One region of the Streptomyces sp. UF-297 genome, then DNA from elsewhere that is predicted to be linked to it. Evidence: riboswitches for the same ligand, from Rfam matches in the RefSeq annotation. Region 1 holds a riboswitch; the other holds the start of a gene.
The links. Region 1 has a riboswitch for glycine ahead of gcvP (aminomethyl-transferring glycine dehydrogenase). Riboswitches for the same ligand answer to the same signal wherever they lie in the genome.
Positions count from the first base shown of each region.

Region 2: it holds a riboswitch for glycine, as region 1 does, so the genes downstream of both, gcvT (glycine cleavage system aminomethyltransferase GcvT) here and gcvP (aminomethyl-transferring glycine dehydrogenase) in region 1, are expected to answer to the same signal.

Region 1 covers NZ_JBSIBZ010000100.1:3,270-13,670, forward strand. The annotation lists gene AC4IJH_RS37140 (sugar phosphate nucleotidyltransferase) at 1-347, shown strand, start outside; gene AC4IJH_RS37145 (DUF881 domain-containing protein) at 434-1,357, shown strand; gene AC4IJH_RS37150 (small basic family protein) at 1,354-1,686, shown strand; gene AC4IJH_RS37155 (DUF881 domain-containing protein) at 1,692-2,561, shown strand; gene AC4IJH_RS37160 (double zinc ribbon and FHA domain-containing protein) at 2,680-3,549, shown strand; gene ftsR (transcriptional regulator FtsR) at 3,567-4,316, shown strand; gene AC4IJH_RS37170 (bifunctional nuclease family protein) at 4,370-4,843, shown strand; gene AC4IJH_RS37175 (MerR family transcriptional regulator) at 5,038-5,640, shown strand; gene AC4IJH_RS37180 (DNA polymerase IV) at 5,708-7,153, shown strand; gene AC4IJH_RS37185 (PRC-barrel domain-containing protein) at 7,066-7,446, opposite strand; glycine riboswitch at 7,560-7,657, shown strand; gene gcvP (aminomethyl-transferring glycine dehydrogenase) at 7,848-10,401, shown strand, end outside.
Region 2 covers NZ_JBSIBZ010000002.1:119,896-130,296, forward strand. The annotation lists gene AC4IJH_RS02650 (hypothetical protein) at 2-253, shown strand; gene AC4IJH_RS02655 (L-serine ammonia-lyase) at 273-1,658, opposite strand; gene AC4IJH_RS02660 (APC family permease) at 1,764-3,443, opposite strand; gene glyA (serine hydroxymethyltransferase) at 3,661-4,920, opposite strand; gene gcvH (glycine cleavage system protein GcvH) at 4,948-5,325, opposite strand; gene gcvT (glycine cleavage system aminomethyltransferase GcvT) at 5,420-6,544, opposite strand; glycine riboswitch at 6,578-6,688, opposite strand; glycine riboswitch at 6,689-6,781, opposite strand; gene AC4IJH_RS02680 (AAA family ATPase) at 7,093-7,752, shown strand; gene AC4IJH_RS02685 (hypothetical protein) at 7,794-8,426, opposite strand; gene AC4IJH_RS02690 (enhanced serine sensitivity protein SseB) at 8,735-9,496, shown strand; gene AC4IJH_RS02695 (enhanced serine sensitivity protein SseB C-terminal domain-containing protein) at 9,623-10,401, shown strand, end outside.

The DNA.
Region 1 (10,401 bases):
ACGGAGCCGCCGCGTTCGTCCGGCTGATCGGCCTGGTGGCGCGTACGCAGCTCACGCTCAGCCAGATCGACGCGCGGATCCCGCGGGCGCATGTGCTGCGCCGTGACCTGGCCACCCCCTGGGCGGTCAAGGGCCTGGTCATGCGGCATGTCGTCGAGGCTGCCGGGGACCGGTTCGTGGACACGACCGACGGCGTACGGGTCGTGGAGACCGACGGCCGGTGGGTGATGGTGCTGCCGGACCCGGCGGAGGCCGTGACCCACCTGTGGGCCGAGGGCCCTGACGACGCCTCGGCTCAGCAGCTGCTGGACGAGTGGTCCGCGGTCGTGGACGGCGCCGGGCGCTGATACCCCGATCCCACCGGCGCGCCCCGATTCGGCGCGCCGGTGGGGCCATTGGGAGACGGCACCGCCGACGTGCGACGATGTGCGGCATGTCGCAGCAGCGCCCCGATCGGAGCAACAACCGGCCCACGCCCCGCCCCGATGCCTCCATGTCGCTGCTGACCAATGTGACGGACCATGCCCTGGACGACGGGTACGCAGAGGCGGCCGCGCGCAAGGAGGAAGCAGGGGTACGAGGGCTGCCGCGTACCCTGCGGGCGAAGTTGGGCCTGGCCGCCGGCCTCGTCCTGGCCGCCGTGGTGGTGACCATCGGTGCCGCCCAGGCGCGGATAGCGGCGCCGACGCTGGCCAAGGAGCACGAAGAGCTCATCCGGCGGATCGAGAAGGGCACCGAGGAGGCGGACGACCTGCAAAAACGGGTCGACTCCCTGCGGTCCGACGTCGGCACGATGCAGCGTGACGCGCTCAGGAAGCACGGCGGGGACCGCGCGGAGCTGCTGGCGCTGCTCGCGGGCTCGACCAAGGTCAGTGGGCCGGGCGTGAAACTGGTCGTGGACGACGCGAAGGAAGCGCGCTCCGGAAGCGGCTCCAACCCGCGTGGCAGCAGCAGCTTCTCGGACACCGGCCGGGTGCGCGACCGCGATATGCAACGGATCGTCAACGGCCTTTGGGAGTCGGGGGCGGAGGCGATCGCCGTCAATGGGCAGCGCCTCACCTCCCTCTCGGCGATCAGGGCCGCGGGAGACGCCATACTGGTCGACAACAAGCCACTGGTGCCGCCGTACACGGTGCTGGCGGTGGGGGACGGGCAGCGGCTGAGCACCGCTTTCCAGGACAGCGCGGACGGGCAGTACCTGCACGTGCTGCAGGAGAACTACGGGATCCGCACCAGGATTTCCGCCGAGCAGACGGTCACGCTGCCGCCCGCGCCCAGTTTGATCGTACGTACAGCAAAGCCGCAGGCCGGTGCCGCGAAGGCGGACGGCGCCGACACAGGGAAGGGCACATCGTGATCGCCGTACTGGGCCTCATCGTGGGAGTCGTGGTCGGACTGGTGGTCCGACCCGTGGTGCCGACGGTGGTCGAGCCCTACCTGCCCATCGCTGTCGTCGCGGCACTGGACGCCGTCTTCGGCGGTCTGCGCGCGATGCTCGACGGCATCTTCGACGACAAGGTCTTCGTCGTCTCCTTCCTGTCCAATGTGGTCGTGGCCGCGCTCATCGTCTTCCTCGGTGACAAGCTGGGCGTGGGTGCCCAACTGTCCACCGGCGTCGTGGTGGTGCTCGGCATCCGGATCTTCTCCAACGCTGCCGCCATCCGACGGCACGTCTTCAGGGCGTGAGGCCGATGTCGACGGACGAGACACCACAGCCGGAACCGCAGCCCGGCCAGCGGCCGAGCCCCACGGGCCGTCGGCCCATGCCGCCCGAGCGCACGCCCGACCCGGCCGCGGCGGGGCAGGAGAGCGCCGCGGAGGGCGACGGGCAGGACCGGCCGATGACCGGGCGGCAGCGCCTGGTGGCGGGATTGTGGCCGCCGCGGCTGACCCGCGCCCAACTGATCGTCGCTCTGCTCCTGTTCATTCTCGGCCTCGGCCTGGCAATTCAGGTACGTTCCACCAGTGACAGCAGCGCGCTGCGCGGTGCGCGCCAGGAGGACCTGGTGCGCATCCTGGACGAACTGGACAACCGCTCACAACGTCTGACGGACGAACAGCGCAGGCTGGAAGGCCAGAAGACAGAGCTGGAGAACAGCTCGGACCAAGCCGAGGAGGCGCGTAAGCAGACCGTGGAGAAAGAACAGCAGCTCGGTGTGCTGGCCGGTACGGTCGCGGCGCAGGGCCCGGGCATCACTCTGACGATCGACGACTCCTCGCACTCGGTCGAGGCGGACAAGCTCCTGGACACCATCCAGGAGCTGCGGGCCGCGGGCGCGGAGGCCATTCAGATCAATGACGTACGTGTCGTCGCGGACACCTACCTCGCCGACGAGCGGGGCGGTGTCACGATCGACGGCAAGCGCGTCACGCAGCCGTACCGCTTCAAAGTGATCGGCAAGCCGCAGGATCTGGAGCCGGCGCTCAACATTCCCGGGGGAGTCGTACAGACCCTGGAGAAGGAGCAGGCCAAGGTATCCGTGACCCGTGAGGAGAAGATCGTCGTGGACGCCTTGCGAGAGGCGAAGCGGCCTGACTACGCTCGGTCGTCATCGCAGTGAGGCGGACACGTATGGCGACGGCCCAGGTAGGGCATGAGGTAGCGGGGGGTCGGCGCACCGTAGAGGTGTCGCGTGGTGGAAACTGTGTGGAGGCCACGGACGTTGACAGGATGTCCGGATCGGCCGGTGTGTGCATCGAGGGTTCGTCCTGCCCCACGGGCGGGTCTGTTTCGTTCAAGGGGAATCGCCCGTGAAGTTGTTTGCAAAGCTGTTCGGCAAGAGCGCCCGCCAGGAGGGCGGCAGCGGCTCGGCGCGGCATCGTGCCCCGCGCCAGTCCGGTGAGAACGCTCCGAACGGTCAGAGTGAGGAGCGCCCGCTCTTCCGCGACCAGGTCGGTGGTCCGGCCGGTGATAATTCCGGTGGCCACGGCGCTGGTTCTGTTGACCCCCACGCGACCGGCCGCATAGGTTTCGGGGAACCATCAACCTCAAGTACGGGTGGAGGGTTTGCCTTGCCGGTTTGTACGAGGTGTGGGCACCGTAACGCCGAGGCGAGCCGGTTCTGCTCCAACTGTGGTGCGCCGCTGCGCGCCGGAGCACAGGCCGAGCGCGCTTCCGAGACGACCTCGACCATCTCGATCTCGGGAATCGAGGCCTACGACGCGGAGGTGACGGGGCAGACCCCGACGCCCTCGCTGTCGCCCGAGGCCCAGGCGGCCGTGGACGCGCTGCCGATCGGCTCGGCGCTGCTGGTGGTGCGCCGGGGGCCGAACTCCGGCAGCCGGTTCCTGCTGGACGGCGAGCTGACCACGGCCGGCCGCCATCCGCAGAGCGACATCTTCCTGGACGATGTGACCGTCTCGCGCCGTCATGTGGAGTTCCGGCGCGGCCAGGACGGCGGCTTCACGGTCGCCGACGTGGGCAGCCTGAACGGCACGTACGTCAACCGTGAGCGGATCGACTCCGTCGCTCTGTCCAACGGCGACGAGGTGCAGATCGGCAAGTACCGGCTGGTCTTCTACGCGAGCCAGCGGGGCGTCGGTATCTGACCTGCCAGGGAAGGCACATGCACCACACACCGTCGGGCGGTGCCGGTTCTTCCGGCACCGCCGCCTCGGACGGCAAGCTGGTGAGCATCGGCACGGTGCTCAATCTGCTGCGCGAGGAGTTCCCCGAGGTCACCATCTCCAAGATCCGTTTTTTGGAGGCCGAGGGGCTCGTCGAGCCGAAGCGGACGCCGTCCGGGTACCGGAAATTCAGCCCGGAGGACGTCGAGCGGCTGGCGGCCATCCTGCGCATGCAGCGCGACCACTATCTGCCGCTGAAGGTGATCCGGGAGCATCTGGACGCCCTGGCGCGGGGCGAGCAGGTACAGGTGCCCGCCCCTGCGTCGCCCTCACGGGAGCTCCTGGACGGTGTCCAGGAGCCGGCCGTGGAGGGGCCGACGGCGGCCCGGATCGGGCGGGCCGAGCTGTTGGCCGCCGCCGAGGTGGAGGAGTCCGCGCTCGCCGACTGGGAGTCGTACGGGCTCATCACGGCGACCGCCGACGGCGGGTACGACATCGAGGCGGTCACGGTCGCCAAACTCATCGCGGATCTGGGCCGTTTCGGCCTGGAGCCGCGGCATCTGCGTGCCGTGAAGGCCGCCGCCGAGCGTGAGGCGGGCCTGGTCGAACAGGTGGTCGCGCCGCTGCGCAGGCACCGCAATCCGCAGACCAGGGCCCATGCGGAGGCCACCGCCCGGGAGCTGGCGACGCTGTCCGTACGGCTGCATGCTGCACTGGTCCAGGCGGCGCTGCGGGTCCGGTCGCACTGAGCAATGGGGTGCCCGACTACCCAAACCGGCCGGGCACGTCCTAGGGTTGCTGTGTGAACGAGCTCGACGTCGTGGGTGTCCGGGTGGAAATGCCTTCCAACCAACCGATCGTGCTCCTGCGCGAAGTGGGAGGCGACCGCTACCTGCCCATTTGGATCGGGCCGGGGGAGGCCACCGCCATCGCTTTCGCCCAGCAGGGCATGGCCCCTGCCAGGCCGCTGACGCACGACCTGTTCAAGGACGTGCTGGAGGCGGTGGGCCAGGAGCTGACCCAGGTCCGGATCACGGATCTGCGGGAGGGGGTCTTCTATGCGGAGCTGGTCTTCGCCAGTGGGGTGGAGGTCAGCGCGCGTCCGTCGGACGCCATAGCGCTGGCGCTGCGCACCGGGACCCCGATCTACGGGACCGACGGTGTGCTGGACGACGCGGGCATCGCCATCCCGGACGAGCAGGAGGACGAGGTGGAGAAGTTCCGCGAGTTCCTCGACCAGATCTCGCCCGAGGACTTCGGCACCAACAGTCAGTGAGCCGCTAGGCAGGGCTTGCGGTCGGCAGCGCTCGGGCCATTCGATCAGCCTTTCCCCGCGCGAGGGCACGGGAAACCACTCGCAGGGTGATTATCACTCGGCGTGGCGAGCGCGGCGATCGTTGACGCACCCCGAGTGACTGCATACCGTCGATAAGGCAGGTCCCGTCCGGGACGTGGAGGACGGAGGTCGGCGTGGGAATCACCGGCGACGGTATGGCGGCGGGAGGGGCTTTGCCGCTCCACAATGGCGCAGCGAACCGTACCCCGGCACACACCGCCGCGACGTCGGGGGACCGTGGCACGGACACCATCGGCTATCGCGGTCCGACGGCGTGTGCGGCGGCGGGCATCACCTACCGACAGCTCGACTACTGGGCCCGTACGGGCCTGGTGGAGCCGAGCGTGCGGCCGGCGTACGGCTCGGGCACCCAGCGGCTCTACAGCTTCCGGGACGTCGTCGTACTCAAGATCGTGAAGCGGCTGCTGGACACCGGGGTGTCGCTGCAGAACATCCGCACCGCCGTGCAGCACCTGCGTTCGCGGGGGCTGGCGGACCTGGCGCAGATGACGCTGATGAGCGACGGCGCGACGGTGTACGAGTGCACCTCGCCCGACGAGGTCGTGGATCTGCTCCAGGGCGGCCAGGGGGTCTTCGGCATCGCGGTCGGCGTGGTGTGGCGGGACGTGGAGGGCGCGCTCTCACAGCTCCACGGGGAGCGGGTGGAGACCGGCGAGACGCTCGTCGGGCACAACCCGCACGACGAGCTGGCCCGGCGCCGCAACCGCGCGGGCTGAGCCGCCGGAGAAGGCCGGCGGCCCGGCGCGGGGCCGATTGTCAGTGGCGTAGGGCAGCATCGGTGATGTGAGACGTGCGCCGACGATCCTGCATCTGGACATGGATGCGTTCTTCGCGGCCGCCGAGCAGGCGGCCAAGCCGAGTCTGCGGGGCAAACCCGTGGTCGTCGGCGGAATCGGGCCGCGTGGCGTCGTCTCCACGGCCTCTTACGAGGCGCGGGTCTTCGGGGTGCGCTCGGCGATGCCCACCGCACAGGCGCGCCGGCTGTGCCCCAACGCCGCCTATCTGACGCCCCGCTTCGGGGTGTACCGAGAGGTCAGCGAGGCGGTGATGGAGCTGCTGCACGCGCTCTCGCCGCTGGTGCAGCCGCTGAGCCTGGACGAGGCCTTCGTGGACCTGGAGGCGGGCGGCGTCGCGGCGGACAGCCGGACCGCGCGCGCCGTGGGGGAGAAGCTGCGCCGGGACATCCGGCGCACCACCGGGCTGACCGGGTCGGTGGGCCTGGCCGGCGCGAAGATGCTGGCGAAGATCGCCTCCGAGCAGGCCAAGCCGGACGGGCTGGTGGTCATCGAGCCCGGTACCGAGCGGGAGCTGCTGGGGCCCATGCCAGTGCGTACGCTGCCGGGCGTGGGGCCGGCCACCGCCGAGGCGCTGCGCCGGGCGGGGATCCACACGGTCCAGGAGACGGCGGAGGCGGGCGAGGCGGAGCTCGTACGGCTGCTGGGCAAGGCGCACGGCTCCGGGCTGTACGAGATGGCGCTGGGGCGCGACGAGCGGCCCGTGGTGGCCGACCGGGACGCGAAATCGGTGTCGGTGGAGGACACCTTCGCGGTGGACCTGACGGACCGGACGCGGGTGCGGGCCGAAGTGGAGCGGCTGGCGGACCGGTGCGTACAGCGGCTGCGGGCGGCGGGGCGGTCGGGCCGTACCGTCGTGATCAAGGTGCGGAACTACGACTTCTCGACGCTGACCCGCTCCGAGACGCTGCGCGGGCCGACCGACGACCCCGCGGTGGTGCGGGAGGCGGCGGCCCGGCTGCTGGAGACGGTGGACACCACGGGCGGGGTGCGGCTGCTGGGCGTCGGCGTCAGCGGGCTGGCGGACTTCACGCAGGAGGACCTCTTCGCGCAGCTGGCGGCGGAGCGGGCGGCCGGGGAGGCGGCGGAGAAGGCCGTGGTCGAGACCGCCGCTGTGGAGCCTCAGGCGGCCGAGGAGCGGCCGCGCAGGTGGCTTCCGGGGCTGGATGTGGTGCACGAGGAGTACGGGGCAGGGTGGGTGCAGGGGAGCGGTGTGGGGAGGGTGACGGTGCGCTTCGAGCAGCCCTGGTCGGCCCCTGGGCGGGTGCGGACCTTCCCGGTGGAGGATCCCGCGCTGCGGCCGGGCGATCCGCTGCCGCTGATGGGCGGGGACCGTCCGGGGCGCGGTCAGTCCTCCGAGCCCGCTATCCGGCCGAATTCGGAGTCGGCGGAGGTGTCGGGTCCGGAGTCCGGGGTGGAGATATCCAGCCGGTAGTGGTGGTAGAGCTGGAGTTCCTGCTCGGGGGAGAGATGGCGGCCCACGCCGAAGTCCGGGGCGTCCTTGATCAGCTTCCGGTCGTAGGGGACGCGCAGGCCCTCGTCGCCCAGTTCGCTGGGTTCCAGAGGGACGAAGGCGTCACGGCTGAAGAGGCCAGTACGGACGGCGGCCCATTCCGGTTCGCCGGTGGCGTCGTCGAGGTAGACCTCGTCGACAGTGCCGATCTTGGCGCCGTTTCGGTCGAACGCCTTGCGGCCGATCAGACTCCGGGGATCGATATCGGTCTGCACGGTCCCTCCAACTGGTCGCAACTGCCCTGTGACAACTACGAAACGGCACATTTCATGCCCCGGCCACTCGAGGAAACGTCAAGAGGTGCGCTGGTAGGCTGGCCGATGGCTGCAGACCCCATGCGGGAGAGTCCTCCGACGATGCCGTCGGGGGCGCCGAAGGAGCAAATCCTCCCCGGAATCTCTCAGGCACATGTACCGCATGGACGAGGTCACTCTGGAAAGCAGGGCGGGCCACGGTCGGGCACAGCGCCGGAACCCTTCCTCACCGACGGTGAAAGTCGGCCTGCCGTGTGCGGGGCCGGTGAAGCTCTCAGGTTGAGATGACAGAGGGGGAGGCCGTCCGGGCACCCGCGCCGTGGTGCCCCTCGCAGGTCGCGACGACCAGGAGGCCCCCGCAGATGACCACCGATCGCATCTCCTTGACCGAGCTGGAGCAGGGCACACCCTTTGAGCAGCGTCATATCGGTCCCGACCACGAGGCGCAGGCGAAGATGCTCGCGCATGTCGGTTTCGGGTCGCTGGACGAGCTGACCACCGCCGCCGTACCCGATGTGATCAAGAGCGCGGAGGCGCTGGCGCTGCCGCAGGCCCGTACGGAGGCCGAGGTCCTCCAGGAGCTGCGGGAGCTGGCGGACCGCAACCAGGTGCTCGCGCCGATGATCGGGCTCGGCTACTACGGCACGTTCACGCCGCCGGTGATTTTGCGCAATGTGATGGAGAACCCCGCCTGGTACACGGCGTACACGCCCTACCAGCCGGAGATCTCGCAGGGCCGGCTGGAGGCCCTGCTCAATTTCCAGACCGTGGTCGCCGACCTGACGGGGCTGCCGACCTCCGGCGCCTCGCTGCTGGACGAGGGCACCGCCGCCGCCGAGGCGATGGCGCTCTCCCGGCGGGTCGGGAAGGTCAAGCAGGGCGTTTTTGTCGTTGATGCCGATTGTCTGCCGCAGACCATTGCCGTGATCCAGACGCGTGCCGAGCCCACCGGCGTCGAGGTGGTGGTCGCGGATCTGGCCCAGGGCATTCCCGCCGAGGTCGCCGAGCGCGGCGTGTTCGGCGTGCTGCTGCAGTACCCGGGCGCCTCCGGTGCCGTACGCGACCCGCGGGCCGTCATCGAGCAGGCGCACGAGCTGGGCGCGGTGGTCACCGTCGCCGCCGACCTGCTCGCGCTGACCGTGCTGACCTCGCCCGGTGAGCTGGGCGCGGACATCGCGGTGGGTACGACGCAACGTTTCGGCGTACCGATGGGCTTCGGTGGCCCGCACGCCGGATTCATGGCCGTACGCGAGGCCTTCGCGCGCAGCCTGCCGGGCAGGCTGGTGGGCGTGTCGGTGGACGCCGACGGCAACAAGGCGTACCGCCTCGCACTGCAGACGCGCGAGCAGCACATCCGCCGGGAGAAGGCCACCAGCAACATCTGCACCGCGCAGGTGCTGCTCGCGGTGATGGCCGGGATGTACGCGGTCTACCACGGCCCCGAGGGCCTGCGCACCATCGCCCGCCGTACCCACCGCTACGCCGCGATCCTGGCCCAGGGGCTGCGCGCGGGCGGCGTGGAGGTCGTGCACGGCGCGTACTTCGACACGCTGACCGTGCGCGTGCCGGGCCGGGCCGCCGAGATCGTGGCCGCGGCGCGGGAGGCCGGGGTGAACCTGCGCCAGGTGGACGCCGACCTGGTGGGCATCGCCTGCGACGAGACCACGGGGCGGGCCCAACTGGCCGCCGTGTGGGGTGCCTTCGGAGTCCGCGGCGACGTCGAGGAACTGGACGCCCGGACCGGTGACGCGCTGCCCGAGGGCCTGCTGCGCGCCGACGACTACCTGACCCACCCCGTCTTCCACCAGCACCGCTCCGAGACGGCGATGCTGCGCTACCTGCGCACGCTCTCCGACAAGGACTACGCGCTGGACCGCGGCATGATCCCGCTGGGCTCGTGCACGATGAAGCTCAACGCCACCACCGAGATGGAGCCGGTCACCTGGCCCGAGTTCGGGCAGCTGCACCCCTTCGCGCCCGTCGAGCAGGCGCAGGGCTACCTGACACTGATCCACGAGCTGGAGGAGCGGCTGGCGACGGTCACCGGCTACGACAAGGTCTCCATCCAGCCCAACGCCGGGTCGCAGGGCGAGCTGGCCGGACTGCTGGCGGTGCGGGCCTACCACCGGGCCAACGGCGACGAGCAGCGCACGGTCTGCCTGATCCCGTCCTCCGCGCACGGCACCAACGCCGCGAGCGCCGTCATGGCCGGCATGAAGGTCGTCGTCGTCAAGACCGGCGAGGACGGCGAGGTCGACACCGACGACCTGCACGCCAAGATCGAGAAGCACCGCGAGGAACTGGCGGTGCTGATGGTGACCTACCCCTCCACGCACGGCGTCTTCGAGGAGCACATCACCCAGATCTGCGCGACGGTGCACGAGGCGGGCGGCCAGGTGTACGTGGACGGCGCCAACCTCAACGCGCTGGTCGGGCTCGCCGAGCCGGGCAAGTTCGGCGGCGACGTCTCGCACCTGAACCTGCACAAGACCTTCTGCATCCCGCACGGCGGCGGCGGCCCCGGCGTCGGCCCGGTAGGCGTGCGCGCGCACCTGGCGCCGTACCTCCCCAACCACCCGCTGCAGCCCACGGCGGGCCCGGAGACGGGCGTGGGGCCCATCTCGGCGGCGCCGTGGGGCTCGGCCGGGATCCTGCCCATCTCGTGGGCGTACGTACGGCTCATGGGCGGTGAGGGCCTCAAGCGCGCCACCCAGGCCGCGGTGCTCAGCGCCAACTACATCGCCAAGCGCCTGGAGCCGCACTACCCCGTGCTCTACACCGGCCCCGGCGGCCTGGTGGCGCACGAGTGCATCATCGACGTCCGGCCGCTGACCAAGGCGACCGGGGTGAGCATCGACGATGTCGCCAAGCGCCTGATCGACTACGGCTTCCACGCGCCGACCATGTCCTTCCCGG
Region 2 (10,401 bases), on a different contig from region 1:
CATGGACAGCTCGCAGATCCGCTGTGCCGCGGCGCCGGCCCAGGACCCCACGCCGTGCGAGGGGCCGCCGGACGCCGTGACCGTCATCGACCGCCAGGGAAGGGAGACCGCGGGCTGTGTGCACCACTGCGCCCGCCTGCTGCCGGGCCTGGAAGGCGCCAGGCTGCATCCCTTCGCCCCGGCGGGACAGGCCCTGGAGGTCTACTCCAGGGCCCGTGAACTGCCGCCCTTCGCCTGGGAGACGGGCCGCTGACCCGCCTCCCCGAGGCGGGTCAGCACTCGATGATGTTGACCGCCAGGCCGCCGCGGGCCGTCTCCTTGTACTTCACGCTCATGTCGGCGCCGGTCTCCTTCATGGTCTTGATGACCTTGTCGAGGGAGACCTTGTGGGAGCCGTCGCCGCGCAGCGCCATGCGCGCGGCGGTGACGGCCTTGACCGCCGCCATGCCGTTGCGCTCGATGCACGGGATCTGCACCAGACCGCCCACCGGGTCGCAGGTCAGGCCGAGGTTGTGCTCCATGCCGATCTCGGCGGCGTTCTCGACCTGCTCCGGGGAGCCGCCCATGACCTCGGCGAGCGCGCCCGCCGCCATGGAGCAGGCGGAGCCGACCTCGCCCTGGCAGCCGACCTCGGCGCCGGAGATGGAGGCGTTCTCCTTGAAGAGCATGCCGATCGCGCCGGCCGCGAGCAGGAAGCGGACCACGCCCTCCTCGTCCGCGCCGGGCACGAAGTTGATGTAGTAGTGCAGGACGGCGGGGATGATGCCGGCCGCGCCGTTCGTCGGGGCGGTGACGACCCGGCCGCCGGCCGCGTTCTCCTCGTTCACGGCCATCGCGTAGAGGGTGATCCACTCCATGGCCAGAGCGGCCGGGTCACCCTCGGTGCGCAGCTTGCGGGCGGTCTTCGCCGCGCGCCGCTGGACGCGCAGGCCGCCCGGCAGGATGCCCTCGCGGGACATGCCGCGGGTGACGCACGCCTGCATGACCCGCCAGATCTCCAGTAGACCCTCGTGGATCTCCTCTTCCGTCCGCCAGGCCTTCTCGTTCTCCAGCATCAGCGCGGAGATGGAAAGGCCCGTCTCCTCGGTCAGCCGCAGCAGTTCGTCGCCGGTGCGGAAGGGGTACTTCAGGACCGTGTCGTCCGGCACGATCGGGTTCTCGCCGGCCACCGCGTCCTCGTCGACCACGAAGCCGCCGCCGACCGAGTAGTAGGTCTTCTCCAGCAGCGGGGCGCCGCTCGCGTCGTAGGCGAACAGCGTCATGCCGTTGGCGTGGTACGGCAGGGCGCGGCGCCGGTGCAGGATCAGCTCGGTCGACTCGTCGAAGTCGATCTCGTGGTCGGTGCCTATCTCGGCGCCCAGCAGCCGCAGCCGCTTGGTGGTGCGGATGCGCTCCACCTCGTCGTCCGCGCTCTCCACGTCGACCGAACGCGGGGAGTGGCCCTCCAGGCCCAGCAGGACGGCCTTGGGGGTGCCGTGGCCGTGGCCGGTGGCGCCGAGCGAGCCGAACAGCTCGGCGCGTACCGAGGCCGTCTGCGCGAGGAGACCGTCCTTCTTGAGCCGGCCCACGAACATACGGGCGGCGCGCATCGGGCCGACCGTGTGGGAGCTGGAGGGGCCGATGCCGATGGAGAAGAGGTCGAAGACGGAGATGGCCACGGTGGCTGACTCCCTTGTCTGCTCGTGGTGGACGGTGGAGCAATGGGGCGGACGGTACGTAATCGGCGCCGACTGTCGAGCCTAACCCGGACGGCGGTCAGGCTTTCAGACGGATGCCATCGGACGACCGTCTTCCGGGGTAACGACCGGGGTGGCCGGTTCCTTACCGGCCGCCCCGTCACCGGAGGCGGGTGTGTCAAGTACGGGGTCGGGGCCCGGCAGGCCCGCGCGGTGGGCCTGGATGCCGGCGCGTACGGCCCAGAAGTAGAAGCCCAGGGCCGAGACGGCCACCAAGGTGATGTCCAGGCCGCCCGGGATCACGCCGCGGCCGCCGAAGTCGGAGCTGCCCAGCGCCGAGAGCAGCGAGATCCACAGCAGGAAGCCGACCATCCACCAGGCGGGCGCGAACTGCCGCACAAGGTTGCGCTCGCCCTTGCGGCGCAGCACGACCGCGGCGATCGGCACGGCGACCAGGGTGAGCAGCGTCACCTTGCCGGTCTCGGGCCACTTGGTCCAGTACAGGGCACAGGCCGCGAAGGCGAAGGTCAGCGGGCACAGCACGGTGGCGAAGGGCAGCTTGAAGGGGCGCGGCAGCTCCGGCTTGGTGACGCGGAAGACGCCGACCGCGATCGGGCCGATGAGGTACGAGACGACCATGGCGGCGGAGACCACGCCGGCCAGCGCCTCCCAGCTGTGGCCGATGGTGACCAGCAGCAGGACGGAGAAGCCGAGGTTGAGCCACATCGCGGGGCGGGCGGTGCCGTACTTGGGGTGGACCGAGGCGATCTTCTTGGGGAAGAAGCCGGTCTGGGCGAGGTTCTGGGCCATGTACGAGGCGGAGGCGACGTTGCCGATGTTGGCGCCGGAGGGGGAGATGAAGGCGCCGAACTGGAGCAGGGTGACCACCCAGTGCAGCATCAGGAGCTTGGCGAGGTCGGCGAAGGGTGAGGCGAAGTTGATGCCGTGCCAGCCGCCGGCCTCGGCGAGCTTCTCCGGCGGTACGGCGCCCAGGAAGGCGACCTGGAGGGCGAGGTAGATCACCAGGCCCAGGGAGAGCGCGCCGACCAGGGCCAGCGGGATGGCCCGGCCCGGGTTCTTGGCGGCGCCGCCGAGGTTGACCACGGCCTGGAAGCCGTTGAAGGCGAAGACGACGCCGGAGGTGGTCACCGCGGTGAGCACCGCGGACCAGCCGTTGGGGGCGAAGCCGCCGTGGTCGGTGAAGTTGCCGGTGTGGAAGCCGGAGGCGATCAGCGCGATCACGGCGAGCACCGGGATGGCGAACTTCACGACGGTGAGGATGTTGTTGGCGCGGGCCAGGACGGCCACCGACCAGTAGCAGGCCAGCCACAGCGCCACCGTCAGGAACAGCGCCATCGCCATGCCGCTGGTGGTCAGGCTGCCGTCCTCGACCAGGCCCTTGGCCCAGCCGAAGTTCCAGGAGGACATGTACTGCGTACCGGCGATGGACTCGATGGGGATGAGCGCGGCGATCGCGATCCACACGGCCCAGCCGGTGATGAAGCCGAGCACCGGGCCGTGCGAGATGGCGCCGAAGCGGGCCATGGAGCCGGGCAGCGGGTAGGCGGCGCCCACCTCGGCGTAGGACATGGCGATCATGCCGATGAACACGGCTCCGATGACCCACGCCAGCAGGGCTGCCGGGCCCGCGACCTGGGCGGCCTGGCCGGCGCCGAAGAGCCAGCCGGAGCCGAATATCGAGCCGAGCCCGATCATGATCAAGGCGAAGAGGCTGAGCCCCTTCTTGTTGCCCGCGCTCATGTCCATGACGTGCTGTCCATCCTGCTGTCGTTGAGAAGCCCTCGTCCTTGAGGGAGTCCGGCGACACCCTATTTGCCGAAAAAATGGCTCAAGACAGCCGTTCGGGCCGCGTGCCGGGGACCAACGGCCCCGGGCACACGGCCCGTTCACCCTCGGAGCGCTGATCAAAAAGCGCCCTGAGGCCCTAGCTCGTGAATCGCGTCACAATCGCTGTGCGACGGCTTTACAACGAGGGGTACAGCGGGTGCTTGTCGGCGAGCGCGGTGACCCGGGCCTTGAGCGACTCGGCGTTGTAGGACGGCTTGAGCGCCTCGGCGATGATGTCGGCGACCTCGCGGAAGTCGTCGGCGTCGAAGCCGCGCGTGGCCAGCGCCGGGGTGCCGATCCGCAGGCCCGAGGTGACCATCGGGGGGCGCGGGTCGTTGGGGACCGCGTTGCGGTTGACCGTGATGCCGACCTCGTGGAGGCGGTCCTCGGCCTGCTGGCCGTCCAGCTCGCTGTTGCGCAGGTCCACCAGGACCAGGTGCACGTCCGTGCCGCCCGACAGGACGTCCACGCCGGCGGCCTTGGCGTCGTCCTGCACCAGGCGCTCGGCCAGGATGCGGGCGCCGTCCAGGGTGCGCTGCTGGCGCTCCTTGAAGTCGTCCGAGGCGGCGACCTTGAAGGAGACGGCCTTGGCCGCGATCACGTGCTCCAGCGGGCCGCCCTGGAAGCCGGGGAAGACCGCGGAGTTCAGCTTCTTCGCGAAGTCCTTGTTGCGGGCCAGGATGATGCCGCCGCGCGGGCCGCCCAGCGTCTTGTGCGTGGTGGAGGTGACCACGTCCGCGTACGGCACCGGGTTGGGGTGCAGACCGGCGGCGACCAGACCGGCGAAGTGCGCCATGTCGACCCACAGGTACGCGCCGACCTCGTCGGCGATCCGGCGGAACTCGGCGAAGTCCAGGTGGCGCGGGTAGGCGGACCAGCCCGCGATGATCACCTTGGGGCTGTTCTCCTTGGCCAGGCGCTCGACCTCGGCCATGTCCACCAGACCGGCCTCGTCGACGTGGTAGGCGACCACGTTGAACTGCTTGCCGGAGAAGTTCAGGCGCATGCCGTGGGTGAGGTGGCCGCCGTGCGCCAGGTCCAGGCCGAGGATCGTGTCGCCGGGCTGGGCGATCGCGAAGAGCGCGGCCTGGTTGGCGGAGGCGCCGGAGTGCGGCTGGACGTTGGCGTACTCGGCGCCGAACAGGTCCTTGACCCGGTCGATGGCGATCTGCTCGGCGACGTCCACGTGCTCGCAGCCGCCGTAGTAGCGGCGGCCCGGGTAGCCCTCGGCGTACTTGTTGGTCAGGACCGAGCCCTGCGCCTCCATGACGGCGACCGGAGCGAAGTTCTCCGACGCGATCATTTCGAGGGTGGACTGCTGGCGGTTCAGCTCGGCGTCGACGGCGGCGGCGACGTCGGGGTCGAGCTCGTGGAGGGAGCTGTTGAGAAGCGACATGAGTCTTCCTAGGGAGGGGGGTGTGGCTCAGCCGGCGGTGAAGGCGGTGTACGCGTCGGCCGAGAGCAGCTCGTCCGGCTCACCGGTGACCTTCACCTTGAACAGCCAACCGCCCTCGAAGGGGGCGGAGTTCACCAGCGAGGGGTCGTTGACGACATCCTCGTTGATCTCGGTGATCTCGCCGTCGACGGGCGCGTAGAGATCGCTGACGGACTTGGTCGACTCCAGCTCACCGCAGGTCTCGCCCGCCGTGACCGTGTCACCGACCGCAGGAAGCTGCACGAAGACGACATCGCCGAGCGCATTGGCGGCGTGCTCGGTGATACCGACCGTCGCGACGCCGTCCTCGGCGGCCGACAGCCACTCGTGCTCCTTGCTGTAGCGCAGCTGCTGGGGGTTGCTCATGAGGTGATTCTCCTGGATGCGGTGGCGTGATCTGTGCGTGCGTCTTGAAGCGTGAGACAAAAGTGTCAGAAGTGACAGGTGTGTGGGGTGTCCGTCACTTCTGGCGCTTGTAGAAGGGCAGCGCCACGACCTCGTACGGCTCGTGGCTGCCGCGGATGTCCACCGCGACCCCCGGCGTGCCCGGCTCGGCGTGCGCCGCGTCCACGTACGCGATCGCGATCGGCTTGCCGAGGGTGGGGGAGGGGGCACCGGAGGTGACCTCGCCGATCACCGCGCCGTCGGCGACGACCTGGTAGCCGGCCCGCGGCACCCGCCGGCCCTCGGCGACCAGCCCGACCAGCTTGCGCGGCGGCGCCGTCTTCGCCCGCTCGGCCGCCGCTTCCAGGGCCTTGCGCCCCACGAAGTCACCGCCGTTGGTGGTCTTCTCGAACTTCACGACCCGGCCCAGGCCCGCGTCGAACGGCGTGGTGGCGGTGGTCAGTTCGTGCCCGTACAGCGGCATGCCCGCCTCCAGGCGCAGCGTGTCGCGGCAGGACAGGCCGCAGGGCACCAGGCCCGCGCCCGCGCCCGCCTCGGTCAGCGCCTCCCAGACCGTGACCGCGTCGGCGGGGCGTACGAACAGCTCGAAGCCGTCCTCGCCGGTGTATCCCGTACGGGCGATCAGCGCGTGCGCACCGGCGACCGTGCCGGGCAGGCCCGCGTAGTACTTCAGGCCGTCCAGGTCGGCGTCGGTCAGGGACTTGAGGATGCCGGGGGACTCGGGGCCCTGCACGGCGATCAGCGCGTAGGCGTCCCGGTCGTCGCGCACCGCGGCGTCGAAACCGGCCTGCCGCTCGACCAGCGCGTCCAGCACCACCTGGGCGTTGGAGGCGTTGGCGACGACCATGTACTCCTGCTCGCCCAGGCGGTAGACGATCAGGTCGTCCAGAATGCCGCCCTCGGCGTCGCAGATCATGGTGTAGCGGGCGCGGCCCACGGCCACCGAGCCGATGTTGCCGACCAGGGCGAAGTCCAGCAGGTCGGCGGCGGCCGGGCCGGTCACGGTGATCTCGCCCATGTGGGAGAGGTCGAACAGGCCGGCGCGGGTGCGCACCGCGACGTGCTCGTCGCGCTCGCTCCCGTAGCGCAGCGGCATGTCCCAGCCGGCGAAGTCGGTCATGGTCGCGCCGAGGGCGCGGTGCGTTGCGTCCAGCGCCGTACGGCGGGGGGCATCAGTCATTGCTTCAGACTCCCAGGCATGGGTGACAAGACGTCCTCCCCATCTGTCATCGGAACCTGAGAGGTTCACCGAAAGCCCCTTACGGGCCCGCGGCTTGCACCTTGGGTGGAGCCACAGCAACCGCGGCTCGCTTTTCAGATCTGCCTCGCCCACGCGGTATAGGGGCCTGAGAGATTCAAGGGAGGACTTGCTCCTTCGGCGCCCCGGCGCGGCCGGGGACTCTCCCGCGCGGATTCAAGCGGCCGGTATGCAGTTGGCTGTGCTCGTACGTACGGAGCGTTGTGCACGGATCCGCACATGGCGCGCACATCATTGCACGGGAACCCCCGGGGCCGGAACGGCTGTCCGAACCACTGAGGGAACACCGTCACCTGTCCCCGCGTGGGGTGGTGAGTCGGCAATCACCTTGAACGGCATTACCTTTTCTTGACACTGTGCGGGTAGGGCGGGACCTAACCGGACCGGGAGGGGCGATCACGGTGCACAGGCAAGCCGCATTCGCGACAACGTCGGGGGGTGCTGCCGCGGACGTGGTCCGGCAGGAGCCCGTGGGCACGCTTCCCCGGCCCCGGCGCGCGCCGGGCGCCCTGCTGCGCCCCGGGCTCGGCAGCGGACCCGGCGTGCTGGACCTGCGCGGGGAGCAGGAGCGCGCCGGGGGTGAGATGCGCTTCTCCGCGGGCGATCTGGTGGTGGTCTCCGGGCTGCCGGGCAGCGGCAAGTCCACCCTGATGCACCGCGTGGTGCCGGGGCTGGACCAGCGCGGCGCCGCCGTGTACCGCATCGACTCCCAGGACGTGCGCGAGCGGTGGGCGGCCGGCCGGCTCGGCGCGCTGCCGTACGGCTTGTACCGCCCCCTGGTGCGCGGCGCGCACTATCTGGGGCTGCGGCGGGCGCTGCGCTCGGGCCGCAGCGTGGTCGTGCACGACTGCGGGACGCTGGCCTGGGTGCGCCGCTGGATCGCGCGCCAGGCCCGGCGCTCGGGCCGCGGCGCGCATCTGGTGCTGCTGGACGTGGCGCCCGAAGTGGCCCTGGCCGGGCAGGAGTCCAGGGGCCGCGGGGTGACGGGGTACGCCTTCGGGCGGCACCGCAGGGCGGTGGGCGCCCTGGTCTCCCGGGCGCAAACGGCCCGTCTGCCCAAGGGATTTCGCTCGGTGGTCCTGCTGGACCGCCCGGCCGCCGACGCCCTGGAGGCCGTCACCTTCGAATGACGGCCTCCGGGCCCGGCCGCGCTGCGGCGCCGGGTGTCGGCTCAGAAGATCTTCGGCAGACCGGGGAACTCGGGCAGCTTCGGGGTCTCCGGCAGACCGGGGAGCTTGGGCAGGTCGGGGAGCTTGGGCAGCCCCGGGACGTTCGGCAGCTTCATGCCTTTGAAGGCCTTGCCAATGCTGACCGCCGCCAGTACTTCGAGCGCTGCCTCCGTCAGGGGCTTGAGCGTGACCGCCACCTTGATCAAGTCACCCTCCTTCGTACCGGCGAGAAGCGCCTTGACCTGCGTGTCGAGCTTCTTCTGGGCCTTCTTCAGCCACTCGTCGTCCACCGGGGCGCCGGCCCGCCGGGGGCTGGAGTGCTTGAGCAGGTAGGCGGCGCGGGAGGTGGCGTGGATGGCGTGGTCGAGCTTGTGCTGCAGCGCGGCGGTCTCGGCCGGCTTGATCTTGGTCCGGTCGTGATGGGCCTGCTGGCACACCTTGCTCGCCGCCCTGAGCAGGTCGCTGATGGCGTGGAATGCGGCGGCCTCGGCCTTCGCCACGTGGGGGTGGGGGGTCGCGGTGCGCGCCGTGGCCCGCTCGGGGGCGGCCGCGGCGGCGGTGCCCGCGACGCCCAGGGTCATGGCGCCGGCGATGGCGGCGCTGACGAAGGCGAGGGCGGTCCGGTTCGTTGCCATGGGGGGAAGTCCTTTCGCAGAGGCGGTGGCAGGGCAGGGACGCCCTCCTGTCACCCTCGAAGCGGTCGGGACCGTCCGCAACCGCACGGATGCGCAAAGTGATCAATCGGGTGCACCGGCCGGTCGCGACCCCGGCTGGCGCTAGGGTCGTCGACCAGGTAGTGCGCGGTGATGAGCGGGTGGGTGACGTGGATTTTCCAGGGCAGGGCGTGCCGGGGCAGCCGTATGCGGGCGAGGGGCATCCGGGCGAGGGCCGTTCGGGGTGGCACGCCCCCGGAGCCGGTCTGCCGGACGAGGGCATTCCGCAGCTGGCGTGGCCGGCCAATGAGCTGGAGGAGGTGCTGGCCGCCTCCGTGGGGCACCCCGGAGCGGGCGGCCGCATCGTCGAGACGCTGGGCCGCAGCCGTATATGGGTGCCGCTCCCCAAGGGCGGCGGCCCGCAGAGCGCAGGCCCGGGGAATCCGGGCCTGGACCTGCCCACCGTCGAGATCGACGGGGCCGCTTATGTCCCGGTCTTCAGCTCCGAGCAGGAGTTCATGAAGGCCGTCGGGCCGCACATGTCCTTCGCGGTGGCGCCCGCGGTGGAGTTCGCGCGCGGCCTGCCGCCGATGATCGGCATCGCGCTCAACCCCGACGGCACCATCGGCGTGCCGCTGCCGCCGCCCGCGGTGGCCGAGCTGTGCCGGGCGGGCCGGGGGCACGAAGCGAGCGCCGCGGGCGCACCCAGCGGCGGCCGGGTGCGGCTGTTCGAGCCGGACTGGCAGCACGAGCCGGTGGACTTCCTCGCCGCCGCCGGGCTGGAGTTCTCCGCCGCCGGTGTCGTACGCACCGCGCGCCGCGCGCTGGCCAGCGTCGAGGGCCAGGACCCCGCGCTGTTCATCGGCGTGCAGAGCGAGAGCTGCGAGCCCGGGGACCGGGATGCGGCGCTGGCCGCACTGGGGCGGGCGCTGGGCGCGGTGCCCGTGCCCTGGCCCGTACAGCTGGTCATGCTGGACATCGCGCAGGGCGACCCGGTCGCCGACTGGATGCTGGAGCGGGTACGCCCCTTCTTCTCCCGCGACCCCTACTAGGCGGTGGCCGACGGGCCGCAGCGGGGCCGCTCCTTCTCCCGCTCCGGCCCGTCGGCCACCCCCTAAGCTGGTTGGATGACCGGGCGGGCATACCCCACGTGCCTGCCAGAAGAAGGGACGGACCACGTGAGCGCGGGTGCGCATCAGGGAGCGGCGGCCGGACAGGTCGAGCAGATGCTGCAGCAGGTCCAGCCCGGCCGGTACGACGCCTACGAGGCGCTGCTGCAGGCCCTGGCGGCGGGGCAGGTGTGGATGCTGCTGTGGCAGGGCCAGGCCGGGTCGCCCGACGCGCAGTACGGGAACATGGAGGTCGAGGGCCTGGGCTACGCCCCGTGCGTGACCTCCGCGCCCGAGCTGGCCGCCAGCGGCTGGAACCGTGCCCACGAGGTCGTCGGCGGCCGGGAGATCGCCGCCGCGCTCTTCCCGGACCGCTGGGGTCTGTGGCTCAATCCGCACGCCCCCGGCGGCGGCGTCGGCATCCCCTGGGCGGACCTGCGCCGGATCGCGCTGGGCCTGGACCGGCTGCCCGCCGGGCCGCTGCGGATCAGCGAGCCGATGATCGAAATCCCGCAGTTCTACGCGCTGTTGGGGCAGAACGCCCATCACACCCCGGCCGTGCGCGCGCTGCGCAGGGCCTGGGTGCAGCCCGCTCTGGGCGCCCCGTACCTGGCCATCGGTCTGGATCTGTACGACAGCGGCCAGCAAGCGGTGGATGCGGTGCGGCTGATGATCCAGCAGTCCATCGGAGCGGTTCCGGAGGGGCTGCCCGTCTCCACCGTCGCGATGAGCGACGAGTACGACCCGGTCGGGATGTGGATGCGGGCCAACGCCCGGCCGTTCTTCGACCGTGACGCCTACGGCCGGGCGCCCGCGCCCGCGCCGTCCTACGGCTACGGCTACCCGCG